DNA from 3 places in the Streptomyces sp. NPDC005141 genome. Region 1 is predicted to be linked to each of the others. Evidence: riboswitches for the same ligand, from Rfam matches in the RefSeq annotation. Region 1 holds a riboswitch; each other region holds the start of a gene.
The links. Region 1 has a riboswitch for cyclic di-AMP ahead of ACWD68_RS32240 (transglycosylase family protein). Riboswitches for the same ligand answer to the same signal wherever they lie in the genome.
Positions count from the first base shown of each region.

Region 2: it holds a riboswitch for cyclic di-AMP, as region 1 does, so the genes downstream of both, ACWD68_RS00745 (M23 family metallopeptidase) here and ACWD68_RS32240 (transglycosylase family protein) in region 1, are expected to answer to the same signal.
Region 3: it holds a riboswitch for cyclic di-AMP, as region 1 does, so the genes downstream of both, ACWD68_RS31405 (NlpC/P60 family protein) here and ACWD68_RS32240 (transglycosylase family protein) in region 1, are expected to answer to the same signal.

Region 1 covers NZ_JBSFYW010000055.1:15,280-25,046, forward strand. The annotation lists gene ACWD68_RS32210 (glycoside hydrolase domain-containing protein) at 1-264, shown strand, start outside; gene ACWD68_RS32215 (SurA N-terminal domain-containing protein) at 402-1,061, shown strand; gene ACWD68_RS32220 (nucleoside triphosphate pyrophosphohydrolase) at 1,150-2,232, shown strand; gene ACWD68_RS32225 (globin domain-containing protein) at 2,280-3,491, opposite strand; gene ACWD68_RS32230 (cytochrome P450 family protein) at 3,661-4,932, shown strand; gene ACWD68_RS32235 (LysM peptidoglycan-binding domain-containing protein) at 5,247-6,149, shown strand; cyclic di-AMP (ydaO/yuaA leader) riboswitch at 6,333-6,525, shown strand; gene ACWD68_RS32240 (transglycosylase family protein) at 6,530-7,228, shown strand; gene eno (phosphopyruvate hydratase) at 7,577-8,863, shown strand; gene ACWD68_RS32250 (FtsB family cell division protein) at 8,983-9,459, shown strand; gene ACWD68_RS32255 (DUF501 domain-containing protein) at 9,499-9,767, shown strand, end outside.
Region 2 covers NZ_JBSFYW010000001.1:176,166-185,932, reverse strand. The annotation lists gene ACWD68_RS00765 (CobW family GTP-binding protein) at 318-1,391, shown strand; gene ACWD68_RS00760 (DNA gyrase/topoisomerase IV subunit A) at 1,399-3,858, opposite strand; gene ACWD68_RS00755 (M16 family metallopeptidase) at 4,213-5,559, shown strand; gene ACWD68_RS00750 (M16 family metallopeptidase) at 5,556-6,944, shown strand; cyclic di-AMP (ydaO/yuaA leader) riboswitch at 7,159-7,319, shown strand; gene ACWD68_RS00745 (M23 family metallopeptidase) at 7,332-8,096, shown strand; gene ACWD68_RS00740 (GntR family transcriptional regulator) at 8,294-8,989, shown strand; gene ACWD68_RS00735 (HPr family phosphocarrier protein) at 9,214-9,495, opposite strand; gene ACWD68_RS00730 (bifunctional acetate--CoA ligase family protein/GNAT family N-acetyltransferase) at 9,670-9,767, shown strand, end outside.
Region 3 covers NZ_JBSFYW010000052.1:26,588-36,354, forward strand. The annotation lists gene ACWD68_RS31390 (PP2C family protein-serine/threonine phosphatase) at 1-1,141, shown strand, start outside; gene ACWD68_RS31395 (PadR family transcriptional regulator) at 1,195-1,734, opposite strand; gene ACWD68_RS31400 (hypothetical protein) at 1,883-2,200, shown strand; gene ACWD68_RS31405 (NlpC/P60 family protein) at 2,245-3,969, opposite strand; cyclic di-AMP (ydaO/yuaA leader) riboswitch at 3,978-4,150, opposite strand; gene ACWD68_RS31410 (hypothetical protein) at 4,607-4,837, shown strand; gene ACWD68_RS31415 (alpha/beta fold hydrolase) at 4,909-5,535, opposite strand; gene ACWD68_RS31420 (beta-glucanase) at 6,368-7,066, opposite strand; gene ACWD68_RS31425 (exonuclease domain-containing protein) at 7,262-7,840, opposite strand; gene ACWD68_RS31430 (MarR family winged helix-turn-helix transcriptional regulator) at 7,927-8,382, opposite strand; gene ACWD68_RS31435 (MFS transporter) at 8,551-9,767, shown strand, end outside.

The sequences.
Region 1 (9,767 bases):
CGCACCGGGTACTACGGCTTCACCAGTTCCAGCGCCAAGGCCATCGCGACCGCGACCGACAAGACGGATCTGCCGGGCAACCTCTGGTACGCGCTGTGGGACAAGACGAACACCACGACCACCGACTGGCCGTGGGGCGCCACCCAGTTCACCGACCACAGCCGCGCCCACCAGTACATGGTCAACAGCAAGGAGAGCCGCGGCGGTTACGCGATCACCGTGGACCGGGACGCGTGGGACGCGCCCGTGGCGATCACGGGCTGAGGACGATGTGACGTGCGGCGGTGCCCGAAGTCGTCGCGAATCGTTGGTCGAATGGCTGGCCGAGAGGCGGGCCACTGCCTACCATCGATCACCGCAAGACTTTGTGCACCGCCGCACAATCTCCTCGGGAGGCTTCCTTGCACCGCCGCCGTCGTACCGCGCTCGTTCTCTCCGCCGCGATCGTCGCGGCGGCCCCTCTCCTCACCGGCTGCGCCAGTGACGCCCATCCGGGTGCCGCGGCCGTCGTCGACGGCCGGCGGATCACCGTCGCGCAGCTGGAGAGCCGGGTGAACGAGGTGCGCACGGCGCAGCGGGCCGCCAGCAAGGACGACGCCCAGTACGAGCAGGTCATCGCCAACACCGGCACCCTCACCCGCGACACCCTGCACGGCATGGTCCTGGACCGGGTGCTGGACCGGGCGGCGAAGAACGCCGGGGTGAGCGTGACCCGCAAGGACTCCCAGCAGATGCGGGCGGCCCTCGAACAGCAGGCGGGCGGCTCGGAAGCGCTGGAGTCGGCCTGGCTGACGAACTACGGTGTGGCGCCGCGGCGCCTCGACGACAGCCTGCGCACCGAGATCGAGGCCCGGAAACTCGCCTCCGCGCTCGGTGCCGACATGAACACCACCGACGGCAAGGCCGCCTTCTGGAAGGCGATGTCCGCCGCCTCCAAGCAGCTCCACGTCGACCTGAACCCGCGCTACGGCACCTGGGACGTCCAGAAGAGCAGCCGCGTCGACGCGAAGACGCCGTGGCTGCGGGAGGTCACGCCGACGGGGACCCAGCAGACGGCGTGACCGTCTCCGGGCCGTCCGCGAACCGACGGCGCCCCCGGGCCTGTGGACGACTTCGGGGGCTGTCGGCGGTGTGGGTTACGTTCGAGGGGTGAACGCAACCAGCAGCTTCGAAGGCGACGAGCGGACCGCTGCCGACGCGACCGTCGTCGGCTCCGCCCCCGGCCGTATCGTCCTGCTCACCACCAGCCACCGTGTCGCGCCCGGGCTGTTGTCCTGGCCCGCCTGGCAGGCGCTGCACGGCGCCGACCGGGTCCTGTGCGCGGACGGCGCGCACCCGCAGGTGCCGTATCTGCGCGAGGCCGGCATCACGGTCGACGAGGAGTCCCCGACCGCGGAGGACCTGGTCGACGCGTGCGCCGGCGGCCGTTCGCTGGTCGTCGTCGCCACCGGTGAGGGCGAACCCCGCCTCACCGACGGCCTGGCACGGCTGGCCGGCTCCGGCCGGGTCCAGATGCCGGACCTGGAACTACTGCCCGCCTCGTACGACCTGCCGGGCGCCCGCCTGCTCGACCTCGTCCAGGTGATGGACCGCATCCGTGCCGAGTGCCCCTGGTCGTCCCGGCAGACCCACAAGGGCCTGGCGAAGTACGGCATCGAGGAGGCGTACGAACTCGTCGAGGCCATCGAGGAGGGCGACAGGGACGAGCTGCGCGAAGAGCTCGGTGACGTCCTGCTCCAGGTCGTGTTCCACTCCCGGATCGCCGAGGACGACGAGGAGGCCCCCTTCTCGATCGACGACGTGGCCGGCGGCATCGTCGCCAAGCTGATCCACCGCCACCCCCATGTCTTCGGCGACGAGACGGCCACGACGCCCGAGGAGGTCAAGGCGCACTGGCTGCGCACGAAGGCCGAGGAGAAGCGGCGTACTTCCGTCACCGAGGGCGTCCCACTGGGTCAGCCGGGCCTGGCCCTGTCGGCCAAGTTGTCGTCCCGGGTGCGTACGGCCGGACTCGAGGTCCCGCTGCCCGCCGGGGAGGGCGTGGGGTACGAGCTGCTGGCGATGGCCGCCCGCGCCGAGGCCGGGGGCGTGGACCCGGAGGCCGCGCTGCGGGCGGCGGCACGGGCGTACCGGGACGCGATCCGCGTGGCGGAGGGCGTCGTGGGGACGGACCAGGACCAGCACGAGGACCAGCACGAGGACCGGGACGGGGACCGGGACGAGGAAAGGTGAGGGGTGAGGACGGGGAGGGCGAAGGGGAGGACTGACGGCGGTCGGAGCTACGCCCCCGTGGCGCGGTCCGCCGGGTTGTGCCAGTTCGGCACGGGGCGGTCGAGCAGCCACTCCGCCGCGCCCAGCGGACGGGGACGGCTCTCCCCGGTCGGCGGCAGCAGGTCGTGGAAGACGCGGTCGGCCGGTGCGCCGAGGGCGGGAAGGGCCTCGCCGACCTCCTCGACGAGATCGGGCGGACCGGCGATGTAGACGTCGTGCCGGGTCCAGCCGGCCCGGTTGCCCAGCGCGGTGAGCAGCCGTTCCGTCGCCTGCGCCTTGGGGCGGCCGGGCGCGGGCGTGATGAAGGTGACGGCGAGCTTGGGGAGCCGGACCCGCAGGCGTTCGACGGCGGGCCGGTCGTAGAGGTACGCGATGTCGCGGGCGACGAGGAACAGACGGGCCTCGTGCGATGGGTCGAGCTGTTCCAGCAGGGCCTTCACCGGGGCCCAGCCCGTCCCGGCCGCGATCAGGGTCACGGGCCGGTCGGCCGGGGTCCGCAGGGTGAGGCCGCCGCCGGGTGCGCCCAGCCGCAGCACGTCGCCCACGCGGGTCTGCCGGACGAGCGCGGTGGAGAGCACCCCGTCCTCGACACGGCTGATGTGCAGGTCGACGGTGCGGTCGGCGCGGGGTGCGTTGGCGAGGGAGTAGGGGCGCCAGACGCACGGCAGTTGGGGCATGTTGACGCTGACGTACTGACCGGGGGAGTAGGTGAGCCGTTGCCGAGGCCGCAGGGTGAGGACGACGAGATCGTCGCCGTGCCGGGTGCGGGAGACGACCTCCGCGTCCCACCAGCGGGGCTCGCCGTTGTGCTGGGCCTCCCAGGCGCCCTGCAGCATGAGGTGGGTGATCGTCCCGTACGCCTCGGCCCAGGCCTTCTCGGCCTCGGTGCTCCAGGCGGAGCCCGCCACGAACGCGAACGCGGCGATCAGGCTCGCCCCCACGGCCGCGTAGTGGTCCGGCTGCGCCAGATACTTCCGGTGGTCCCGCCCGAGATCCCTCAGGTACCGGGGCAGTTCCGGATCCTCCAGGCCGTCCATGACGAACGTGAGTGCCGCGAAGAGCCGGTCCCGCTGCCGTTCCATGTCCTGCGGGAGGTCCGCCGGGAACAGCCCGCGGAGCTCCGGGTTGTGGCGGAACAGGTGCGAGTAGAAGTACTTGACCGCGAACTCGGCCCGTCGTTCCACGACCGCGAAGCTGGATCTGAGTATTTCGGGGTCCACTGCGTGAATGTAGGGAGGTGCCGAGCGGCCGAGTCAAACAGCCGGCCATGTCTGGACAGCCTTGGGTGAAAGGGACAGGGGTGCTCTCCGCCGCCGCCGGGCGTCCCCGGTGCCGCCCCGATCGCCGGCCGGCCCGGGCGTCCCCGCCTCCTGCGGATACCGTCGAGGAGTGACCGAGCACGAATCCCCCGCCAGCGCCGCCCCCGAACTCTTCACCTGGGAGTTCGCCACCGATCCCTACCCGGCCTACGCGTGGCTCAGGGAGCACGCGCCCGTGCACCGCACCCGGCTGCCCAGCGGAGTGGAGGCCTGGCTCGTCACGCGGTACGCCGACGCCAAGCAGGCGCTCGCCGACCAGCGGCTGTCCAAGAATCCCGCGCATCACGACGAACCCGCGCACGCGAAGGGCAAGACCGGGATTCCCGGGGAGCGCAAGGCCGAGCTGATGACGCATCTGCTGAACATCGATCCGCCGGACCACACCCGGCTGCGGCGGCTCGTCAGCAAGGCGTTCACCCCCCGGCGGGTCGCCGAGTTCGGCGCGCGGGTGCAGGAGTTGACGGATCAGCTCATCGATCAGTTCGCGGCCCGGGGCTCGGCCGACCTCATTCACGAGTTCGCCTTCCCGCTTCCCATCTACGCCATCTGCGACATGCTGGGCGTCCCGCGCGAGGACCAGGACGACTTCCGGGACTGGGCGGGGATGATGATCCGGCACGGCGGCGGGCCGCGGGGCGGGGTCGCCCGGTCCGTCAAGAAGATGCGCGGCTATCTCGCCGAGCTCATCCACCGCAAGCGCGAGGCGCTGTCCGATGTGCCGGACCCCGGCGAGGACCTCATCTCCGGACTCATCCGCGCCTCCGACCACGGCGAGCACCTCACCGAGAACGAGGCCGCCGCCATGGCCTTCATCCTGCTCTTCGCCGGTTTCGAGACCACGGTCAATCTCATCGGGAACGGGATGCACGCCCTCCTCACCCACCCCGAGCAACGGGCCCGTCTCCAGGCCTCCCTCGCGGCCGGGGAGAGCGGACTGCTCGAGACGGGTGTCGAGGAACTCCTGCGCTACGACGGGCCCGTCGAGCTGGCCACCTGGCGGTTCGCGACGGAGGAGGTGCGGATCGGCGGGCAGGACATCGCGGCCGGCGATCCCGTGCTCGTGGTCCTCGCCGCCGCGGACCGCGACCCCGAGCGGTTCGAGCAGCCGGACACGCTCGATCTCGCACGGCGTGACAATCAGCACGTGGGCTACGGCCACGGCATCCACTACTGCCTGGGCGCGCCGCTGGCCCGTCTGGAGGGGCAGACCGCGCTCGGCACACTCCTCACGCGCCTCCCCGACCTCCAACTTGCGGGAGATCCGGCCGATTTGCGCTGGCGGGGAGGACTCATTATGCGTGGGTTGCGCATGCTTCCGGTGGAGTTCACCCCGGTCAAATAGTTCTTGATCGGTTCATCGGCGACCCTTCGCCACCCCTGTCGAAGGGGTTCTTCCGAATACCGGAAAGAGAGCCCTTCCGGCTACCGGAACATGACGATCCATCAAATCTGTGATCTTCACGTGATCTGTACTGCATCGACTTGTGACAAGCGTTCGAGTCCGGCTACGTTCACCCATCAACGCGGCACCTGCGCTTCTTACTTCGCAGGGCGCCCGTAGTCCCCTGCTGTCACGCGAAAGGCTTCCGCATGCTCTCCGGGAACGGCCGTCACCGTCGCCCCCGTCAGGCCCCGGCCCTCATTGTCGCCGCAGGGGTGACCGGATCGGCGATCGCCATCCCGTTGCTCGGCGCGACGAGTGCGAGCGCGGCCGACGGAACCACCTGGGACCGGGTGGCACAGTGCGAGAGCGGCGGCGCGTGGAGCGCCGACAACGGCAACGGGTACTACGGCGGGCTCCAGGTGACCCAGGACGACTGGGAAGCGCACGGCGGTCTCGAGTACGCCCCGAGAGCCGACCAGGCCAGCCGTTCGCAGCAGATAGCCGTGGCCGAGAAGGTGCTCGACGACCAGGGGCTCGCGGCCTGGCCGACCTGCGGACCGCTCTCCGGGCTCAGCGCGGACTCGGGCGAGGTCCATGTCGACACGGGCCTGGCCGGAGACTCGTCGGCCGGCGGGAGCGACTCGAGTGGCTCCGTTTCGTCCGGATTGTCGACTTCGCCAAACTCGTCTCCTTCCTCCACCTCGTCCGGTTCGTCCGAGAAGGGCGACTCCTCCGACGTGACCGACGACACCGCGAAGTCCGGCGCTTCGAAGGGTTCCGGTAGCTCGGACAAGGCGACCGCCAAGGGTGGCGAGTCGGACAAGTCGGGGCAGAACGGCACCTCTTCGGATGCCTCCGACGACGCGAGCGCCAGTGCCGGACGGCACCGCGGCGGCAGCGCCGACGAGGACGCGGTGGACGACGCGGCCGGCGACCGTACCGACAGCGCCGCCGGGCGGCACGCCTCGCGCGGCTCGAGCGCCTCGCGCGACACCGCGGACGACGCGTACGTCGTGCGCACCGGGGACAACCTCTGGAGCATCGCCGACGCCCTTGACCTCGAGGGCGGATGGGCCGATCTGTACGTCGTGAACGAGGACACGGTCGGCGCCGATCCCGACCTCATCGTTCCCGGTCAGAGCCTGTCTGTTACTACCGAAACGGTCGAAAAGTAGCGGGAGTTCACGTCACGGTTCGCTGTGGAATGTCCGGTTTGGCGCGAGTGAGAGATGGGTCTCAGAAGCCCTGATCGTCTTTGAAAATCCGCCGATCGACTGCTTACGGTCGTGACCGCTCGCCACAGCGGGCCCCGACGGTCACAACGCCGAATCCTGCCAGCGGCCGTACGGGAACAGTCGTCGCGTCATGCGCCGTAGGCAGGAGCGGGGGACCCAAGGTAAGCGCCGCGTCCGGGAGTTGAGAGACACCCGGAACGGCTTGGGGTTAAGTCGCGTGTCGGACGTCCCGGAGACGGGGCCGAAGACACGCGGCCGGGCAACTCAACCGGCCCGAACCCGACAGCTCACCTCGCAGGCGTCGGTGAGGGGATCACTCCATGCTGTTTTCCAGCAAGGGCAAGCACCGCCGTCCGAACAAGGCCACCCGCGTCGCCACGCTCGCCGGTGTCACCGGTGTCGCCATCGCCGCTCCGCTGATGGCGGCCGGCAACGCCTCCGCCGCCACCGCCTCCGAGTGGGACGCCGTCGCCCAGTGCGAGTCCGGCGGCAACTGGTCGATCAACACCGGCAACGGCTACTACGGCGGCCTGCAGTTCTCGTCCTCCACCTGGGCCGCGTACGGCGGCACCGCCTACGCCTCCACCGCCGACCAGGCGTCGAAGTCGCAGCAGATCACCATCGGCGAGAAGGTCCTCGCCGCGCAGGGCAAGGGCGCCTGGCCGACCTGCGGCACCGGACTGTCGAGCGCCGCGTACAGCGGTGGCACCTCGACCCCGTCGACCCCCTCCGGTTCCTCCTCGTCGAGCGCCTCGCAGGGCACCACCACCCGTACGACGGAGCAGCCCGCCTCCCGTTCCTCGGAGCGTCCGGCCGCCCAGAAGACCGTCACCACCCCGACCGGCAAGAAGGTCAAGAAGGGTGACGGCGAGTACAAGGTCGTCAAGGGTGACACCCTCAGCTCGATCGCCGAGAAGAAGCACGTCAGGGGTGGCTGGCAGAAGCTGTTCAAGCTGAACAAGGACATCGTCGCCGACGCCGACTTCATCTACCCGGGCCAGCAGCTGCACCTCGGCTGAGCGTGGCCGCGTACCGGCCCGACGTGGTCGCCCTCGGCGGACGGCGACCGCATCCCGGCCGCGCGCAGCCTCACCCGCGCTGAATGACAGCTCCCCTCACAGGCCGGGCCTCCATGTGGAAGGCCCGGTGAGGGTCCCCGTCCCCACGGGCTCCCCGCTCCGGTGCTTGTTCCCCCGCATGCACCGGAGCGGGGTTTTTCATTTCTTTTTTTGTTCCGTTCAGGAACAATATGTACCCTCAGTTCTGCCCAAAGGGTGGTCGATCGGCTGGCCGATCCCCCCGGGCCGGTTAGGCTCATCCCGCAGGGCTGGCAAGTCCTGCGTACCCGCGTCACATCCCAGAAGGAGATGCTCGTGCCGTCCATCGACGTCGTCGTAGCCCGGGAAATCCTGGACTCCCGAGGCAACCCCACGGTCGAGGTCGAGGTCGGCCTCGACGACGGCAGCACGGGTCGTGCCGCCGTTCCGTCCGGCGCTTCCACCGGCGCCTTCGAAGCCATCGAGCTCCGCGACGGTGACCCGAACCGCTACCAGGGCAAGGGTGTCGAGAAGGCCGTCCTCGCCGTCATCGAGCAGATCGGCCCGGAGCTCGTCGGCTACGACGCCACCGAGCAGCGCCTGATCGACCAGGCGATGTTCGACCTGGACGCCACCGACAACAAGGGCTCGCTCGGCGCCAACGCCATCCTCGGCGTCTCGCTCGCCGTCGCGCACGCCGCTTCCGAGGCGTCCGACCTGCCGCTCTTCCGCTACCTGGGCGGCCCGAACGCGCACCTGCTGCCCGTTCCGATGATGAACATCCTGAACGGCGGCTCGCACGCCGACTCGAACGTGGACATCCAGGAGTTCATGATCGCCCCGATCGGCGCGGAGTCCTTCTCCGAGGCCCTGCGCTGGGGCACCGAGGTCTACCACACCCTCAAGTCCGTCCTGAAGTCCAAGGGCCTGTCCACCGGCCTCGGCGACGAGGGCGGCTTCGCCCCGAACCTGGACTCCAACCGCGCCGCGCTCGACCTCATCCTCGAGGCCATCAAGCAGGCCGGTTACGTCCCCGGCGAGCAGATCGGGCTCGCCCTCGACGTCGCCGCGTCCGAGTTCTACAAGGACGGCAAGTACGAGTTCGAGGGCAAGTCCCGCTCGGCCGCCGAGATGACCGAGTACTACGAGGAGCTCGTGGCGGCGTACCCGCTCGTCTCCATCGAGGACCCGCTCTTCGAGGACGACTGGGCCGGCTGGAAGGTCCTCACCGACAAGCTCGGTGACAAGGTCCAGATCGTCGGCGACGACCTCTTCGTCACCAACCCGGAGCGTCTGGCCCGCGGCATCGAGGAAGGCGCCGCCAACGCGCTGCTCGTCAAGGTCAACCAGATCGGTTCGCTGACCGAGACCCTGGACGCCGTCGAGATGGCCCAGCGCAGCGGCTTCAAGTGCATGATGTCCCACCGCTCCGGCGAGACCGAGGACGTCACCATCGCCGACCTGGCCGTCGCCACCAACTGCGGCCAGATCAAGACCGGCGCCCCGGCCCGCTCCGAGCGCGTCGCCAAGTACAACCAGCTGCTGCGCATCGAGGAGATCCTCGACGACGCCGCGGTGTACGCCGGTCGCTCGGCGTTCCCCCGCTTCAAGGACTGAGCCCTCAAGGCTCAGGAAGCGTCGTCCGTACGTCCCCGTACTCGGTCCCGTACCGTGTGCGGGGACGTACGCACGTGACGGGCCCGCACCGACGGGCCAGTACTGGGGAGGCGGGACTCATGGCCGTGAAGGACCGGGACCGGTTCTCCACCTCGACCAGGCTGAAGCTGCTCGGCGAGCAGACGGCGGCCCGTGTCTACCGCTCCCAGACCAAACGGCAAGCCCGCCGCTCCCGGCTGACCGGCCGGGCCGCGCTGCTGGCCCTGGTCCTGTGCTCCCTGATCGTCGCCCTCGCGTACCCGATGCGGCAGTACGTCTCCCAGCGCGCCGAGGTCGCCGACCTGGAGCGGCAGCGGGAGCAGGCCCGGCAGCGGGTCGAGCAGCTGCGCGACCTCAAGGCGCGCTGGCAGGACGACGCGTACGCCGAGCAGCAGATCCGGCAGCGGCTGCACTACGTGATGCCCGGTGAGACCGGCTACGTCGTGATCGACCCGGACGCGGCGAAGCAGGCCCGCGCCGACAAGGGCACCACCGACCGCCCCTGGTACACCAATGTCTGGGACGGCGTGGACAAGTCCGACGCCGCCGACCAGTGACGACCCATGAACTGACCAGAAAGACACGTGACTCACGGCATGGAAACGCCACCGCCCACCACCCCGCGCACCGAGCCCACCGACGCCGACGTCGAGGCCTTCAAGCAGCAGCTCGGCCGGCCGCCGCGCGGGCTGCGCGCGATCGTGCACCGCTGCCCCTGCGGTCAGCCGGACGTGGTGGAGACGGCCCCCCGCCTCCCCGACGGGACGCCGTTCCCGACCACGTACTACCTGACGTGCCCGCGGGCCGCGTCGGCGATCGGGACGCTGGAGGCCAACGGGGTCATGAAGGAGATGACCGACCGGCT
Region 2 (9,767 bases), on a different contig from region 1:
CAACCCCCGAATCAGGCGACCGTCCGCCGGTCGTCGGTTGTGGGCGACAGGGAGCGGACCGGCGAGCGGTGGGCGGCGCGCTTGCCGCCCCCCAGTGTTGCCGAGCGGCTCTGATCGGCAGGGAGGCGGAGAGGAGGCGCACGGAGGGATGTGCGGGTCGCGTTCACCGGCGCCATGTCCAACGTGTGCCCCGCGAGCGCCGCTAACAATCGTTCACTTCGGGGCGTTTCCTCCCGCTCGTATGCTTGGTCGGCATTCATTCCCCGCATGAGCGCCGGTCCCGTGAGCCGGTGCGCGCACAGGTTCAGAGAGGGCGCATGGTGAGTCAGTCGAGTCTCCGGCAGATCCCGGTCATCGTTCTCGCCGGCTTCCTGGGCTCCGGCAAGACCACGTTGCTCAACCATCTCCTGCACCGCAGTGGCGGCAGCCGCATCGGAGCCGTCGTCAACGACTTCGGGGCGATCGAGATCGACGCGATGGCGGTGGCCGGAGCGCTCGGTGACTCCACCGTGTCGCTCGGCAACGGGTGTCTGTGCTGTGCGGTCGATGTCGGCGAGCTTGATCAATATCTGGATCGACTCGCTCAACCATCCGCCCGAATCGACGTCATCGTCATTGAGGCGAGCGGGCTCGCCGAGCCCCAGGAACTCGTGCGTATGGTCCTCGCCAGCGAGCATCCGGGCATCGTGTACGGAGGGCTCGTCGAGGTCGTCGACGCCGCCGAGTTCGTCGGCACACGGGAGAAGCATCCCGAGATCGACCGCCACCTCGCCCTGGCCGACCTCGTCGTCCTCAACAAGATCGACCGGGCCGACGACGGCGAGGGCGTGCTGCGCGTCGTCCGGGAGCTCGCCAACCGCGCCGCGGTCGTCCCCGCGACCTACGGCCGAGTCGATCCGGAGTTCCTCTTCGACTGCAGGCCGAGCGAGGAGCGCGTCGGACAGCTGTCCTTCGACGATCTCCACGATCACGAGGAGGACGGCCCGGAGGCGAGCGGTCACGGGGAGCGTGGCCACTCCGGTCATCTGCACTCCGCCTACGAATCCCTCTCCTTCACCTCCGAAGTGCCGCTGGGACCGAGGCGGTTGATGGCCTTCCTCGACAGCAGGCCCGAAGGGCTCTACCGGATCAAGGGGTACGTCGACTTCGGCGTCCAGGACTCCCGCAACCGCTACGCCGTGCACGCCGTCGGACGGTTCCTGCGCTTCTATCCCGAGCCATGGGCCGGTACGGACGGGCGGCTCACCCAGCTCGTCCTCATCGGCTCCGGAATCGACACGGTGGCGCTGACCAAAGAGCTCGAGGCATGCGAAGAGGACGCCCCGCACGCCGATGAACACAGCATGTGGGGCGTCCTCCGCTACGTACAGGAGCCGAGCCCGGAGGGCTGACCGCGGACTAGACCGGGCCCGCGACCACCGACACCGGCTTCCCCAGCGACACACCCGAGCCGTCACGGCGCGGGTCGATCTCCGGCAGGTCGACGGGCATGCCGGTCTTCTGCGCCGCGCGTCCCGGCGTCGGACCTGCCCAGGCCAGCGACAGGCAGTCCTCGCCCTTCAGGAAACGCTGGCAGCGCACACCGCCCGTGGCGCGACCCTTGCGCGGGTACTGGTCGAAGGGAGTCAGCTTGGCCGTGGTCTGGACGGAGTCGTCCAGCGTCCCGCGCGAACCCGCCACCGTGAACACCACCGCGTCGACCGCCGGGTCGACGGCCGTGAAGGAGATCACCTTCGCGCCGTCGGTCAGCTTGATGCCGGCCATGCCACCGGCGGCGCGGCCCTGCGGGCGCACCTGCGAGGCCTGGTAGCGCAGCAACTGGGCGTCGTCCGTGATGAAGACCAGGTCCTCCTCACCGGTGCGCAGCTCGACCGCGCCGACGATCCGGTCGCCGTCCTTGAGGGTGATGACCTCCAACTCCTCCTTGTTCGAGGGGTAGTCGGGCACCACACGCTTGACGACACCCTGCTCCGTGCCGATGGCCAGGCCCGGCGATGTCTCGTCGAGCGTCGCCAGACAGATCACCGTCTCGTCCGGCTCCAGGGCGGACAGGAACTCCGAGACCGGAGCACCGCCGGAGAGATTGGGCGCCGACGCCGTCTCGGGGAGCCGCGGGAGGTCGATCACGTTCAGGCGGAGGAGGCGGCCGAGTGACGTGACGGCACCGATCTCGCCGCGTGCCGTCGCGGGCACCGCGGAGACGATCACGTCGTGCTTGGTGCGCTTGCCGTCGGAGTCCTCCCCGAAGGGATCACCGGTGGCCGTACGCGCCAGAAGTCCCGTCGAGGACAGCAGCACCCGGCACGGGTCGTCGGCGACCTGGAGCGAGACCGTCGCCGCGGGGGAGCCGGCGGACTCCAGGAGGACCGTACGCCGGTCGGTGCCGAACTTCTTGGCCACCGCGGCCAGTTCGCCGGAGACCAGCTTGCGCAGCTCCGCGTCCGAGTCCAGGATGCCGGTCAGCTCGTCGATCTCGCCGTTGAGCCGGTCGCGCTCCGACTCCAGCTCGATGCGGTCGAACCGGGTGAGGCGGCGCAGCGGCGTGTCCAGGATGTACTGCGTCTGGATCTCGGAGAGCGAGAAGTGCTCGATCAGGCGTTCCTTGGCCTGCGCCGAGTTGTCGCTGGAGCGGATCAGGCGGATGACCTCGTCGATGTCCAGGAGGGCGACGAGGAGCCCCTCGACCAGGTGCAGCCGGTCGCGCTTCTTGCTGCGGCGGAACTCGCTGCGGCGGCGCACGACCTCGAAGCGGTGGTCGAGGTAGACCTCCAGCAGCTCCTTGAGGCCCAGGGTGAGCGGCTGACCGTCCACCAGCGCCACGTTATTGATGCCGAAGGACTCCTCCATCGGCGTCAGCTTGTAGAGCTGTTCGAGGACCGCCTCCGGCACGAAGCCGTTCTTGATCTCGATGACCAGACGCAGTCCGTGCGCGCGGTCGGTGAGGTCCTTGACGTCGGCGATGCCCTGGAGCCTCTTCGCGCCGACCAGGTCCTTGATCTTGGCGATCACCTTCTCCGGGCCGACGGTGAACGGCAGTTCGGTGACGACGATGCCCTTGCGGCGCGCCGTGACGTCCTCCACCGAAACCGTGGCGCGGATCTTGAAAGTGCCGCGCCCCGTCTCGTACGCGTCCCTGATCCCGGAGAGGCCGACGATCCGGCCGCCGGTGGGCAGGTCGGGGCCCGGGACGTGCTTCATCAGCGTCTCGAGGTCGGCGCCCGGGTACCGGATGAGGTGACGGGCGGCGGCGATGACCTCGCCGAGGTTGTGCGGCGGCATGTTGGTCGCCATGCCGACCGCGATGCCCGACGAGCCGTTGACCAGGAGGTTCGGGAAGGCGGCGGGCAGGGCTACCGGCTCCCGCTCCTGGCCGTCGTAGTTGGGCGAGAAGTCGACCGTGTCCTCGTCGATGGACTCCGTCATCAACGACGTCGCGTCGGCCATCCGGCACTCGGTGTAACGCATCGCGGCCGGCGGGTCGTCGTTGCCGAGCGAGCCGAAGTTGCCGTGGCCGTCGACCAGGGGCAGACGCATGGAGAAGGGCTGCGCCAGACGCACCAGGGCGTCGTAGATGGACGCGTCGCCGTGCGGGTGGAGCTTACCCATGACCTCGCCGACGACGCGGGCACACTTCACATAGCCGCGGTCGGGGCGCAGGCCCATCTCGTTCATCTGGTACACGATGCGGCGGTGCACCGGCTTGAGGCCGTCTCGGGCGTCCGGCAGGGCTCGCGAGTAGATGACCGAGTACGCGTATTCGAGGAAGGAGCCCTGCATCTCGTCCACGACGTCGATGTCGAGGATCTTCTCCTCGTACGAGTCGTCGGGCGGCGGGGTCTTCGTGCTGCGGCGGGCCATCGCTGCTGCGGCTCCTTCACAGTCTCTGCCGGGGCATGAACGGGTTCTGACGCGCACCATTGTGGACCGCCCCACTGACAACCCGGACCGCGACCCGTCCATAGCGCCCCCGCGGGGCCCTCCCCGGACGCCGCCGAGACCGCTTCCGAGCAGCCCCCGGGCCCGGTACCCGGCGGGCCCCAGGCCCCTTCGCGGTGGTTCTCGGGGGATTCTCCGGGGTGTGTCAGGGACACGCGTAAGTCTCGCTCTCGGCGTACGAGGTGCGGGAACTTCGCCAGCCGTCCGCGCGCTTGCATACAGTGGCAGGACCGACAGGAATGACGCAGTTCCGCGATCGAAGGGACGTACATGCCCATGGGTCACACGGCCACAGCTGAGGCAGGCTCCGGCGGCCTGACAGCGACCGAGCACCGCCTGGCCAACGGCCTGCGCGTGGTGCTCTCCGAGGACCATCTGACCCCGGTCGCGGCGGTGTGCCTCTGGTACGACGTCGGCTCGCGCCACGAGGTCAAGGGCCGGACCGGACTCGCCCACCTCTTCGAGCACCTGATGTTCCAGGGCTCCAAGCAGGTCCACGGCAACGGTCACTTCGAACTCGTGCAGGGCGCCGGCGGCTCGCTCAACGGCACGACGAGTTTCGAACGCACCAACTACTTCGAGACCATGCCCACCCACCAGCTGGAGCTCGCCCTCTGGCTGGAGGCCGACCGCATGGGTTCGCTGCTCGCGGCCCTGGACGACGAGTCCATGGAGAACCAGCGCGACGTCGTCAAGAACGAACGCCGGCAGCGCTACGACAACGTTCCGTACGGCACCGCGTTCGAGAAGCTCACCGCGCTCTCGTACCCCGCGGGCCACCCGTACCACCACACCCCGATCGGGTCGATGACGGACCTGGACGCGGCCACCCTGGAGGACGCCCGCGCGTTCTTCCGCACCTACTACGCGCCCAACAACGCGGTTCTGTCGGTCGTCGGGGACATCGACCCGGAGCAGGCGCTCGCCTGGGTCGAGAAGTACTTCGGTTCCATCCCCGGCCACGACGGCAAGGCCGCCCCGCGTGACGGCTCGCTGCCCGACACCATCGGCGAGCAGCTGCGCGAGGTCGTCGAGGAAGAGGTCCCTGCGCGCGCCCTGATGGCCGCCTACCGGCTCCCGGAGGACGGCACGCGCGCGTGCGACGCGGCCGACCTCGCGCTCACCGTTCTCGGCGGCGGCGAGTCCTCCCGGCTCTACAACCGGCTCGTACGCCGTGACCGCACCGCCGTCGCGGCCGGGTTCGGCCTGCTGCGCCTCGCCGGAGCGCCCTCCCTGGGGTGGCTGGACGTGAAGACGTCCGGCGACGTCGAGGTCCCGGTCATCGAGGCCGCCGTCGACGAGGAGCTCGCCCGGTTCGCCGCGGAGGGCCCCACGGCCGAGGAAATGGAGCGCGCGCAGGCCCAGTTGGAGCGCGAGTGGCTGGACCGGCTCGGCACCGTCGCGGGCCGCGCCGACGAACTGTGCCGGTACGCCGTCCTGTTCGGCGACCCGCAGCTCGCCCTGACCGCCGTGCGGCGCGTTCTCGACGTCACCGCGGAGGAGGTCCAGGAGATCGCCAAGGCCCGCCTGCGCCCCGACAACCGCGCGGTGCTCGTCTACGAGCCGACCGCACCCGAAACGACCGACGCCGCTGACGAGACCGACGAGGAGGCGGCGAAGTGACCGAGCTCGCCACCATGGACTTCCATCCGCAGCCCCAGGCCGGCAGCCCCAGGCCGTGGGCCTTTCCCGCCCCCGAGCGCGGCACCCTGGACAACGGCCTGACCGTGCTGCGCTGCCATCGCCCCGGCCAGCAGGTCGTCGCCGTCGAGATCATCCTCGCCGCGCCCCTGGAGGCCGAGCCCGCGGGCCTGGACGGCATCGCCACGATCATGGCGCGCGCCTTCTCCGAGGGCACCGACAAGCACTCGGCCGAGGACTTCGCCGCCGAGCTGGAGCGCTGCGGCGCCACGCTCGACGCGCACGCCGACCACCCCGGCGTACGCCTGTCCCTCGAAGTGCCCGTCTCGCGCCTGGCCAAGGCACTCGGCCTGCTCAGTGACGCCCTGCGGGCACCCGCGTTCGCGGACAGCGAGGTCGAGCGGTTGGTGCGCAACCGGCTGGACGAGATCCCGCACGAGACGGCCAACCCGGCCCGTCGTGCCGCCAAGGAGCTCTCCAAGGAGCTGTTCCCGGCGAGCGCGCGCATGTCGCGCCCGCGCCAGGGCACCGAGGAGACCGTCCAGACGATCGACTCCGCGGCCGTACGCGCCTTCTACGAGAAGCACGTTCGCCCCGCGACGGCCACCGCCGTCGTCGTCGGCGACCTGACCGGCGTCGACCTCGACGAACTGCTCGGCGACACAGTCGGCTCCTGGACCGGTTCGTCGGCCGAGCCGCGTCCCGTGCCGCCGGTGAACGCCGACGACACCGGGCGCGTGATCATCGTCGACCGCCCCGGCGCCGTCCAGACGCAGCTGCTCATCGGCCGTGTCGGCGCCGACCGGCACGACCGTGTGTGGCCGGCCCAGGTGCTCGGCACGTACTGCCTCGGCGGCACCCTCACCTCGCGCCTCGACCGCGTCCTGCGCGAGGAGAAGGGCTACACCTACGGCGTACGGGCGTTCGGTCAGGTCCTGCGCGCCGCGCCGGACGGCACGGGCGTCGCGATGCTCGCCATCAGCGGCTCGGTGGACACCCCGAACACGGGTCCGGCGCTCGACGACCTGTGGAAGGTGCTGCGCACCCTCGCGGCCGAGGGGCTGACCGACGCCGAGCGGGACATCGCCGTGCAGAACCTGGTGGGCGTGGCGCCCCTCAAGTTCGAGACGGCGGCGGCCGTCGCGAGCACGCTCGCCGACCAGGTCGAGCAGTACCTGCCGGACGACTACCAGTCGACGCTCTATCAGCAACTGGCCGCCACCGGCACCGTGGAGGCCACCGCGGCCGCCGTGAGCGCTTTTCCGACGGACCGTCTGGTGACCGTACTGGTGGGCGACGCCGCGCAGATCGAGGAGCCCGTCAAGGCGCTCGGAATCGGTGAAGTCAGCGTGGTGACCGCCGAGTAGAGCCCGCGCGACCGAGGGGGCCCTGGTGACCGAAGAGTCACCAGGGCCCCCTTTTACCCGGAAGCCGTCCCCAAGATGTCCGTATTGGTATGGAGGTTGCCCTTCTGGTCTGTGGGATGCGCTACAAAAACCGTGATCTGTTTGTTGTTCGAATGACACCCCGTTTAGCGTCGGTCCGGCTGTTCGTCAGGCAGTGCGCCGCGCCCGCGGCACCGGACAGTCATCGCCGAGTCCCCGCATGGCGCGAGCCAGGGGAGCCGGGGACCCACACGTAGTCCCTGGGGTGAATCGGACGCCCTCCCAGGAGGGAGTCCGTAGGAGACCTTCCTGCTCCGAACCCGTCAGCTAACCCGGTAGGCGAGAGGGAAGGAAAGGATCAGCCCCTACATGGCGTTCACCTGTGGCACCGGGAAGCATCGTCGTCCGAACCGGGTGCACAGCACGACCACGAGCGCCGTCGGCGTCGCGGCCCTGACCACCACCGGTGTCATCGGAACCCTGGCCGCCCCCGCCTTCGCCGCGGAATCCTCCGTCGAGCAGACCGGGCTGACCCAGGCCGTCATCATCGGCGACTCGGTCGCCGACCAGATCGACGCCCAGGCCTTCGCGCAGCAGCGCGCCGCCGACGAGGCCGCCGCGCGGAAGAAGGCCGAGCAGACCGCCCGCAGGCACGCGGCCGAGCAGGCCGCGAAGGCCCGCGAGGACAAGGAGCGCGCCGCCCGCGAGGCCGAGCGCAAGCGCCTGAACACCTTCGTCATGCCGATCACCGGTTCGTACGTCTCCACCGGCTACCAGGCCAGCAGCAGCCTCTGGTCCTCCGGCAGCCACACCGGCGTCGACTTCCACGCCGCGTCCGGCACCTCGGTTCACGCCGTCGGCTCCGGCACGGTCGTCACGGCCGGCTGGGGCGGTGCCTACGGCAATCAAGTCGTGATCAAGATGCACGACGGCACGTACACCATGTACGGCCACCTCTCGTCCATCGGTGTGTCCGTGGGCCAGACGGTCACTCCGGGGCAGCAGATCGCTCTCTCCGGGGACACCGGCAACACCACCGGTCCGCACCTGCACTTCGAGGCCCGTACGACCGCCGAGTACGGCTCGGACATGAACCCGGTCGCGTACCTGCGTACGCACGGCGTCAACGTCTGACGACCGCTTCGCCGCTTCTCCACCGCTTTCGATGCCCCGGCTCACCGAGCCGGGGCATCATCGTTTCCCGAGGCCGTCTGTCCAAAAAATATCCATGGATTCAGGCCTGCCATCGGAAATTCCGGCTTCCTGCAATAGAGTCACTGAACAAGCGTCAATCGATGGCGTTTCGCGGGGATTAAAGCGGAGGTCCGGTCATGCGTATTCCGGCGCACTCGGTATGCACGGCGATCCGTGACGACATCGTCGCGGGTGTCTACGAGCGTGGCGGCCGGCTGACCGAGGAACTGCTCGCGCGGCGCTACGGCGTCTCGCGCGTCCCCGTGCGCGAGGCCCTGCGCACGCTGGAGGCCGAGGGCTTCGTGGTCACCCGCCGGCACGCGGGCGCGTGCGTCGCGGAACCCACCGAACAGGAGGCGGCGGACCTCCTGGAGATGCGGATGCTGCTGGAGCCGCTGGGTGCCGCGCGGGCCGCCCAGCGGCGCACGGAGGCCCACCTCAAGGTGCTCCGGGGCCTGGTCAGGCTGGGGCAGGAACGTTCCAGGAGAGGCCACAGCGAGGATCTGCGCTCCCTGGGCGGCTGGTTCCACGAGACGCTCGCACAGGCGTCCGGCAGCCCGGCGCTGACCTCCACACTCGCCCAGCTGCGACACAAGATCGCCTGGATGTACTCGGTGGAGGCGCCGGCCAATCCCGCGGAGTCCTGGGCGGAGCACGGCGGCATCGTGGACGCGGTCGCCCGCGGCGACAGCGAGCGGGCCCGCGCGATCACGGCCCTGCACGCCGAGCGTGCGACGACCGCGCACCGGCTCCGCTTTCCCGGCGGCGGAGATCGGCCGGAACGTGTGAGAACTTCGCAACATCCCGTAAACATGACGGGCCCGCGTCATTAACACGGGCGCCGTATACAAAGAGGGATATTCGGCAGGGGCCTATTTCTGATGCCCTTTTGTTCGCGCGCCAGGAATTTCGGCGAGCGCTATTCTCGTGACCGTGCGGCGCGGGTCGCGCGTTCCGCCGGGGAATTCCTGAACGGGGTACGGAAAACGGCTGAGCCGCGCCGCCCGGAGAAGGGGTGGCGCGGCTCAGCCGTAGGTGTCCCGGGTGCCTTGTGGGCTCAGACGGTCTCGGGGAGTTCGTCGAGCCCCTCGGCGACGAGCCTCGCCAGACGGTCGAGAGCGACGTCCGCGCCCTCGGCGTCCGACGCGAGGACGATCTCTTCGCCGCCCTGGGCGCCCAGGCCGAGGACCGCGAGCATGGAGGCCGCGTTGACGGGGTTGCCGTCGGCCTTGGCGATCGTCACGGGGATGCCGGAGGCCGTGGTGGCCCGGACGAAGATGGAGGCGGGGCGGGCGTGGAGGCCCTCGTTCCAGCCGACGTTGACGCGGCGCTCAGCCATGTGATGCTGCCCTTCGGGTGTTCCGGGTTGTCTAGACCAGTGTCCCATATCGTGAGGCGTGCCCGGGCGGTCCTTCGTCCGTCCGCGGTGATGGCGGACCGCGGTCTCGCTCCGGCGTCCGTCTCCACAGACTGCCTCGCGCCGTTGTCCTACGCGAGCCGTACTCTGGGGCCCATGCAGACCTCGTCGGACCGGCACGAGTACCCCGCTCACTGGGAGGCCGACGTGGTGCTGCGCGACGGCGGCACCGCGCGCATCAGGCCCATCACCGT
Region 3 (9,767 bases), on a different contig from region 1:
CGCGAACGAGGACTATCTGGCCAACTCCGGCCGCTCCCGCGAGCAGCTGGTCGGCCGGTATCTGTTCGACGTGTTCCCCGACCGGCCGGACGACTCGGCTGCCAACGGGATGCGGAACCTGGAGGCGTCCCTGCGCCGGGTCGTGGAGACCGGGGAGCGCGACGCCATGGCCCTGCAGCGCTATGACGTCGAGTCCTTGGACAGGCCGGGGGTCTGGCAGGATCGGTACTGGAGCCCTGTCAACGCTCCCGTGTTCGACACGGACGGCAACGTGGTGCTGCTGGTCCACCGGGTGGAGGAGGTCACCGAACTCGTCCGCGCCCGCGGCGGGGTGACGCACGGCGACCGGACCCCCGTACTGGAGGCCGAGTTGTACAAGCGGGCCAAGGAGCTGCAGGAGGTCAACGATCGTCTGCGGCGGGCCCACGCCCGCGAACGGGAGGTCGCCGTCGCCCTCCAGGACGCGCTGCTGCCCTCACCCCACCAAGTGGGGCCCCACCACGCCGCCGTGCGCTACCGGCCGGCCACGAGTGCGCTGAACGTGTGCGGCGACTGGTACGACCTGGTGGGCCTGACCGGCGACCGCATGGCGATCGCGGTGGGCGATGTCGTGGGCCACGGCCTGTCGGCTGCCTGCGTCATGGGCCAGTTGCGCAGTGCCCTCAGTGCCGCGTCCCGGGCCTCCAGCGGCCCCGCGCGAGCCCTGGAGGTGCTCGGGCTGTACGCGCGTTCCGTCGAGGGCGCCGAGTCCACCACGGCGGTGACGGCCTGCATCGACTGGGAGACCCACACCATCACCTACAGCAGTGCCGGTCATCCCCCGCCCGCCCTGCTGCACGGCGACGGGAGGGTGGAGTTCCTGGACCGGGCGACCGATCCTCCCCTCGGAGCCCGGCCGGAGCACGTGCCCCGCCCCGAGGCCACTACGGACTTCGCCGGGGGCGACACCCTGGTCCTGTACACGGACGGTCTGATCGAACGCCGCACCGAAGACATCGACGTCGGCCTCGGACGTCTCGCCGCCGCCCTGGCCGACCACCGGGAGGCGGAGCCCGATGCCCTAGCCGACGCCCTCCTGTCGGATCTGCTCCCGCCCGGCGGCGCCACCGACGACACGGCCCTGGTGATCCTCCCGCTGTGAGCCGAACCGGCGACGGACGGCGGCACCGAAGCGAGCGGCGGTGGCCGAGGGCGTCATGCCGCGGAAGGCATCACGCGGCGAAGGTCGCGGGGACGAGGCGGTTGGGAACGTACGACGGCAAGCACACATCCGGCGACGAGCCCCGTGGCCTGGGCGGCCAGATCACGCAGCGGCCCGGTGGCCATCGGTCCCGGTCCCTCCGCCACGGCGCGCGGCGGCATCCGGGGGTACAGCGAGCGTACGGGACCGAGCAGTTCGGGCCGGCCACCGAACCACAACTTGAGGATGCCGCGTTCCCGAGCCTCCACCGGGACGAAGGCGGGGTCGTCCAGCCAGCCCCGCAGGGCCGCCCTGCCCTGGTCCATCAGCGTCAGCACCCTGCGGTCGCGGCCGCTCTCCTGGCGCACCTGTGACAACAGCCCGGCCTCGAGGAGGCGGTCGCACTGCGCGTACACCTGTGCGTGCGGCACCGACCAGAAGGGCGCGACCGTACGTGCGGCCTCCCCCTTGACGTCGTACGCGCTGGCCTCGCCCAACTTGTCGATGATGCCGAGCACGAGAAACGAGGCGGTGGTCAACCGAGCATCAGCCATGGGGCGACCGTATCGCCACCCGATCACCACGCGGCAGGCGCCGTCCGACGCGAAGAAGCCCCGGGTGCCCGGCACAATGCGGGGTAGACGGGCGATCACACAGCCGACCGCACTTCAGGCCCGCGGGGCACCCACGCAAGGAGTTCCTGTGACCACCTACGTCATCACCGTTCCCGGGACGTTCGTCCACGGCCTCTCGGACGCGTCCCGCGCCGACGTGGAACGCAGGCTTCGCCCTCAGGACCCTCAGAACACGGACCTGGGCGAGACCGAAGAGCTGAGCCTCCTGACCGTCGACGAGAACCACACGTTCTCCGTCCGGCTCGAAGTCGAGGCGGCGAATCAGAAGAGCGCCGAGGTCGAGGCCGTCCGGCTCGTCGCCGGCGCGCTCCGCGACAGCGGCCTCTCGGAGGACGACGCCCCGCTGGGGCCGGCCGCCGTCACGGGGATCGACCGGGAATTCTGACAGCGCGCGCCGCCGCGGCGTTCCTCCGGAGGTCCGGGTCGGTCTCAGGCCGGACGTACGACGCTGTGGATCGACCCCTGCCCGGCGTAGTGGATCGACTCCTCGGCGATCCGCGCACCGGGACTCGGGGCGTGGATCATCATGCCGTCACCGACATAGAGGCCGACATGGCTCACGTTGCCGTGGAAGAAGACCAGGTCACCCGGCTGGATACCGGTGAGGGCGATCGCGGGGCCGACCTTTACCTGGTCCTGCGTCGAGCGGGGGAGCAGCACCCCGGCGCTCTTCCAGGCCGCCTGGGTGAGGCCGGAGGGGTCGTACGAACCGGGTCCGGACGCGCCCCACACGCACGGCCTGCCGACCTGCGCACGGGCGAAGGCGACCGCCTCCGCGGCCCTGCTGTCGTATCCGACGACCGGTGCGGCGGCGGGAGCGGCAACGGTGCCGGCAGCCGCGCCGACACGGGTGAGGCTGTCGATATCGAACCCCGGAGTCGGATCGACGGGCGCGGGGGCCGTGGGCCAGGGCTGGTCGCCTCCGGCCGGCCACGGCTGCCGCCACCCGGCGTCGACGGGCAGGGCCGCCGACGCGAAGGAAGCTGGAAGAGGCGCCGACTCGAACGAGGTCGGCAGCGGTGCCGCTGCGAACGAGGTGGGCATGGGCGCCGGCTCAAAGGATGCGGGCAGGGGTGCCGACGCGAACGAGGTGGGCATGGGCGTCGATTCGAAGGATGTGGACAGGGGTGCCGACGCGAACGAGGTGGGCATGGGCGCCGGCTCAAAGGATGTGGGCAGGGGTGCCGACGCGAACGAGGTGGGCAACGGTGCCGACTCGTACGTAGTCGGCAAAGGTGCCGACTGGAACTGCGCGGGCAGCGGCACCGACTCGAACGAGGTGGGCAACGGAACCGACTCGAACGAGGTGGGCCGGGGCGCCTCCACCGCCGGGCGGTACTCCACGGCCGACCGGTACTCCATCGCCGGAGCCTGCACGACCGGCATGCTCTGCCGCGCGATGTGCCTCGACAGCAGCGCCTGCGCGGCGGCCAGTTGGCGCCGGGCACGATCCTTCTTGACCTGGAGCGGGGACAGCTGCGACGCGGCGTCAGGAGCGGATGCCGTCGGCAGGGCCGCACGAACCGCCGCCCCAGGCCCCGCTGCTGCCGGGCCGCGCCCGGCCGTCAGTTCGGCCGCCGGACCCGCTGTCAGTTCCAGCACGGGGCGCGCGGTCAGTTCCGGAGTCGGACCCGCGGTCAGCTCTCGTGCCGGTGCCGCGGTCAACTCGGCTACAGGGCGGCCGGCTTGCTCCACCTGATATGTCGTCGGGCCATCGGCCGGACGTCTCGCGCCCTGTGTCGGGCGGGCGGCTTCCCGACCGCGGCTCGGCTGCCTGTCGGCCGGAAGCACGGCCGGGGCCGAGGGTCCGAGCCGGGAGCGCGCCCCGTCGAACCACTGCCGCATCAGGTCGGCCTGGGCGGGGTCGACATCCGCGCGTCCCTGACCGGCGGCTCGCCGGTCGGGCTTGCGGGAGAGGTTCGCCAGGGCGCGGGTCGCGTTGAAGTTGCCGGTGGCGTTCTCCGCCTGGTCGTAGAGCGACGAAAGCCGTTGGCGGACTTCTTCCCGGCTGGGCTCAGCGCGCCCGGCGGGCGACTGGGCGTTCCCCGTGGGGGCGAGCGTCGACTCGCGCGACACGGCCATCGCCGCGACGGCGGCGTCCCGCACGCTCGGCAGATTGGTGCCCGAGGTGGGCGGGGTGCGTTCCGGCGCCATGGGAGTGGCACTCCTTCCGTCATCCGCCTACCGGGTTAGCTGTCGGGTTCGGGCGGACGGTTCCGGAAGGTATGCCCTACGGCCCTTGCCTTGTGAGGCAGTTGGGCCGATTCACCCCAAGTTCGGTGGGTCCCCGGCTCCGGCTGCCACGGGGACAGCCAGGACTCGGCGGAGGCCGCGCCGCCCGGCGAGCTTCGCCGGAGGGAGTCGGACGGCCTGGTCGCCAACTTAGCCATGTTGTGCACCCCATGTGAAGATCCACGTCCCAGATGTCCGATACATTTTCGTGACCTTCATCGCACGACCTCGCAGGGCGACGGTGAGGGCACGCGCCGTACTCAGAACAGCGGCGGAGCAACCCCGTTGGGGGCGATCGGAACTCTCTTCCCGTCCGGCCGCCCTGGTCCAGCCCCTCCCGCCCCGCCGCTCATGCGTCCCGCGGACCAGGTCGCGCCCTCCCTGCCTGTCGGAAGTGCGTAAGGAACTGGCGTCCCCTGACAGCTCGTTCGACATCGACGGCGCCCGATGGTCACACCGTGACCGGTTGTGGCCGAGCTGGGCGGATCACCGCTGTGACCACGTCCCGGCCGTACCTTCGAGGCACGGAAGACCACGAGAGCGAGTCGAGGATCCCCACGTGCACGATGCGCCGATCTATGCCCAACTGATCTCCGAACGCGGCGACATACCCACGCTCGTCCGGAGCGAAGCCCGTCGGCTGCAACGCGACTTCGAATGGATCCTCAGCTGGGATCCGTCGACGGGCGCCCCGCTCCCCGCCTCCGCCGCACGACTGGCGGCCGGCCCTCGCCGCGGCTTCTCCACCGGCCCGGACCCCGACGACCGGCTGGACTCGACCGGCCACTAGGACCTGTCCCGGTCGGTCGCGGCGGAGACGCGGGCGCCGGTCTCCTCCGCCGTGATCGGCCGGACAGGGTTCTAGAGAACCCCGGGTTCGCTGCCGGGCCACTCGGCGGAGAGCGGTCCGAGCCCACCGTCACCCCGGGCCACCAGCTCGGCGACCGTCGAGGCCGTCGCCCGATGCCAGGTGCCCGCGCGTCGGAGCATCGCGTGGTCACCGCCCTCGACCCGCACCGCGCTCGCGGCGGAGCCCGCCTCGTCGGCCCGGCGGACGAGGGCGAACGACGCCGCGGGATCGGTGACCCGGTCCCGGTCTCCGTGCAGCACGATCACGCGCTTGTCCCGGAGGTGGGCCACCGGCTCGCCCTCCGGGCACCAGGGCGCTAGGGCGACCACGCCCCGGACCTGCGGCGCGGCCGCTGCCCGCAGGGCGGCGCGACCGCCCATCGAGTGGCCCACGAGCACCACCGGCACCTCCCCCACCAGATCGGCGAGTTCGGCGAGCGCCTGCCGGACGTCGGCGACAGGGTCGGCGTCCGCACCGTTCCACCCTCTGTGGCGGTAGCGCACCTGCCCGACGAACACGTCCTCGTCCGGCAGCGCCCGCGTCACAGCACGTACGAAGGGCCGCATGCGCACACGGGCGACATGCCACGGACGTGACGGGGCCCGGCTGTCCGCCCTGCCACCGTGAAGGATCAGCACGGCGGCGCGCGTCGGACCCGAACCCGGACCGGTGGCGCGACACGGCTCCAGCGCCGCGGGTGTCCCGGTCGCCCCGGGCCGGGACACATCACCGGCGGACATCCGCGCTGAGCCTCGCATGGCACCTCTTCACCTTCACGGCGTCTCTCCACGCCTCGCACCGGCCGAGGAAGAATCGTCCCACCGGCCACTGGATATCCGTAGCCGAAGGGACAACGGTTTGGTGGCGGACCGGGAGAGGTCACGACCAGTCCTCAAGGATCGGGTGAGCCCTGCGGACCGCGCCCCGGTTCCAGAGGCCACAGTCCGGGCCACAGTCCGGGTCACAGCCGGGTCACAGGTCCGGTGCCGCTCCGCGGAGCGCGTGCCGACGGGGGCGGCGACTCACTCGGTAGTCTCGGGCCGGGCGCGGTAGCCGTTGCGCCACTCCTGATAGAGACGCCACAGGCGTTCGGCCCGCGGGCAACGCCCCGACTCCCGCCGGCACGTACGGCAGCTGCCGACGTGACTGACGTACGCGGCCTCGGGGGCGTCTCGCCCCGGTTGCGGATTCGTCATGGCCCTCGGCACCCGTCGGCACGACGTGCACGGGCGCAGCGCCGCTACTGATGCCGTACTTCCGCGCCGAGGGCCGCGGCGGATGCACTTGTCGCGGCTCGATTCCCCTCGGCCGTGGGTGGCTTGCCCGCTTTGCCCCCGCCCGCCCACGTCACAGCGCCCGACGAGCGACCCCGGATGACGGAAGCGGGCTGCCGAATGGCCGGCCCTGACGTCCGACAGCCGCTGCCTGCCGCCTCTGACCACCGCCTACCGCCCCACCGCCCGGCGGGCGTCAGTCGAGGAGGCCTACGTCCTCCACCGCGGGGAACGGCTCGTCGAACTGAGGCCTGCGGACGTGCAGATGGGCCACCTCGAACGCCATCTCGGAGATCTCCGGGGGTGGCGCCGGGTGGTAACGCCCCGCGCACACGGACAGGTTGACGATGAGGTAGGCCCGCCAGGTCCTGCCCACGCCGCGCCGGTCGGCGAAGGCGCGGGTCCCGTTCACCCACCACACGACACGGTGGGCGCCGAACTCGACCACCAGGTCTACCCAGGCTCCCGGCCCGATGGCCTCGTCCCGGTAATAGCGGTGGGTGCCGCGTACATGGTTGGAGAGTTCCAGCAGGTCGGGGTTGTCGGGGTGGTACTCGAAGAGGTCGATCTCCTGACCGCCGTCGCACCACGTCCAGATGGCCGGCCAGGCGCCGGTCTCGGTGGGCAGCCTGACCCGCGTCTCCAGCACGTCTCCCGTGCGGACCATGAACGCGTCCGCGCTCCCCTCGGTGGTCAGCAGGCCCGCGTTCCATCTGCCGTCCGGTCGCCGGGTCGCTCTGAAGCGGCCCGTCCGGCAATAGGCCGGGTCGGCCACCAGATGGTCGAGCTTGTCGTCGTCCGGATTGACCGGACCGCCGTCGGGATAGGCCCAGGAATGTCCCGCGACCCATTGACGGGCCGAGGTGAAATCCGCGGTGAAGACGACATCTGACACGCGGCGCTCCTTGGTGTCGGCGTTCGCGTACGGCCCAGGTTCTCCCCGCCGCACCGTCGCCCACACCACGTTCGCGACGACCTGCCGCGAAACAACCCTTCGGGGTGAACCGGTGGCACGCCGGTGTGCCGGCCGGCCATCACGCGCCGCGGCGGAGCCGGTCGAGCGCAGCACCTCGGCGCACGGTCCTCGGAGCTAACCGCGCGACACGACGGCGTCCGGCCAGGCCCCTCGTTCGGCCAGGTCGAGGACCAGGGCCGCGATGTTCCACGCGTCGTCCTCGCCCCGGTGATGCCTGCCTTCCAGTGGCAGTTCCGCGATCCGCAGGGCCTGCGCCATGCCGGGCCGCTTCCGCAAGCCGCGAGCGGCGGTGAAGACCGCCTTGGCGTTGGTGTGCCGGTGGCCGAAGGGGTACGGGGTCGCCGCGGCGGCGCACTGACGGGTGAACTGATGCCGGTCGTAGTCGCCCCAACTCGCCCACGGCCGCTCCCCCGCGCGATGACAGGCGGCCAACTCACGGCAGGCCGCCGCGAAATCGAGTCCTTCCGCGACCTCGTCCTGGGTCAGCCCGGTCAGCTCCGTGCAGAAGGCGCTGACCGTCGACCGCGCGGGCCGCACAAGAAGACGGTGCTTCTCCACCCGCACGCCCTGGTCCAGGTCGACGACCGTCAGCCCGATCTCGATGATCTCGCTCACGGCTCCGGGCGGGGGCGGGCCTTCCCAGCAGGTCGCCTCGACATCGACGACGTTCAGCAGTCCCCCGGCTGTGTCCATGCGGGTGAGCGTAGGAGGCGGCACGTCACCGCGTCATCGGGTTTTCCGCCACGGTGCCCCGGTCCGCCGGCAGTCGGACCGATGGGTCACGGGCGCGGCCAGGGACGACCACCGATGCGCTCGATGTCGGTGTTGAAGCGCCGCAGATAGGAGGCGAAGGCGGCGATGTCCGGCTCCGACCAGTCGGCCATGACACGGTCCAGGGAACTGATCAGCCCCTGGCGCTCCTCGTCGAGGAGGCGCGCGCCCTCGTCCGTGATGCGGAACTTGCGGGCCATGCCGCCCTCGGGGTCCGGGATGCGCTCGACGAGCCCGGCGCGCATCGCCGCCGCGGTCTGCCGGTTGAGGGTGGAGGCGTCGAGCCCGAAGGCGTCGCTCAGTTCGCCGATCGACATCGGCCCCTGGACCCGGATACGGCTGAGCAGGATGTAGGCGCTGCGCTCCAGGACGCCGTCCTTGGTGCGGCCGCCCCGCTGGTTCAGCAGGCCATGGCGGCTGAGCAGCATCTGCTCGTACTCGACCTCGTGTGTGGGCCTGACCATCCGCCTGCCGCCTCCCGTCGTCACCTGAGCCGCGCACCCCGCAGATTTCGGTGCGGCCCTCCTCCATGCTCCCACACCTGCATGCATGAGCCACATCACATGCGCGATACATACGACGTGTACGATGCACATCTCTTGCCACCGAAGACAGAACCCGAGGAGTCCCTGATGGACGCCCCCCAGCCCTCCGCCCGAGCGGGCGGCGTGGTCGCCACGCTCGCCTTCGCCGGCACCGTGGCGGCGATCATGCAGACGCTGGTCACCCCGCTCATCGCCGAGCTGCCGCAGATCCTGCACACCACATCCGCGAACTCCGCCTGGGTGATCACCGTCACCCTGCTGGTCGCGGCCGTCTGCGTCCCGGTCTCCGGCCGCCTGGGCGACCTGGTGGGCAAGCGGCGGATGCTGCTCGCCTGCTCCGTCCCGCTCGTGGTGGGCTCCGTCGTGTGCGCCCTCTCCTCGTCCATCACCCCGATGATCGTCGGACGGGGCCTGCAGGGCATGGGCATGGGCATGGTGCCGCTGGGCATCGCCCTGCTGCGCGACGTCGTGCCGAAGGAGAAGCTGAGCTCCTCCATCGCGCTGGTCAGCGCCTCCATGGGTATCGGCGGCGGCCTCGGCCTGCCCATATCCGCGGCGGTCGCCCAGTACGCGAACTGGCGCGTGCTGTTCTGGGGCTCCGCCGTGCTCGCCGCGGTGATCGGAACGCTGATCTGGTTCCTCATCCCGGACGTGCCGGCCAGCGCCAAGGGTCAGCGCTTCGACGGGCTCGGCGCGCTCGGGCTCGGCATCGGCCTGGTCTGCCTGCTCCTCGGCGTCTCCAAGGGCGCCGACTGGGGCTGGGGCTCGGCGACGACGCTCGGACTGCTCGTCACCGCGGTGGTGGTCCTGCTCGCCTGGGGTGCCTGGGAGCTGCGCACCCAGGACCCGCTGGTCGACCTGCGCACGACGGCCCGCCCCCGGGTCCTGCTCACCAACGTCGCCTCGATCTTCGTCGGATTCGGCATGTACGCCAGCATGCTGATCATCCCGCAGCTGCTGCAGTTCCCCGAGACCACCGGCTACGGCCTGGGCCAGTCGATGCTCGCGTCCGGCCTGTGGATGGCACCCGGCGGCATCATGATGATGATCGTCTCTCCGTTCGGCGGGAAGCTCACCGACGCCCGCGGCCCGAAGTTCACGCTGATCTGCGGTGTTCTCGTCATCGCCCTCGGTTACGGACTGTCGCTGGCGCTCATGGGTTCGCCCTGGGGTCTCATGCTGGTCGGCATGGTCATCAACAGCGGCGTCGGCCTCGCCTACGGCTCGATGCCGGCCCTGATCATGAGCTCGGTCCCGCTCTCCGAGACCGCCGCCGCCAACGGCTTCAACACGCTGATGCGCTC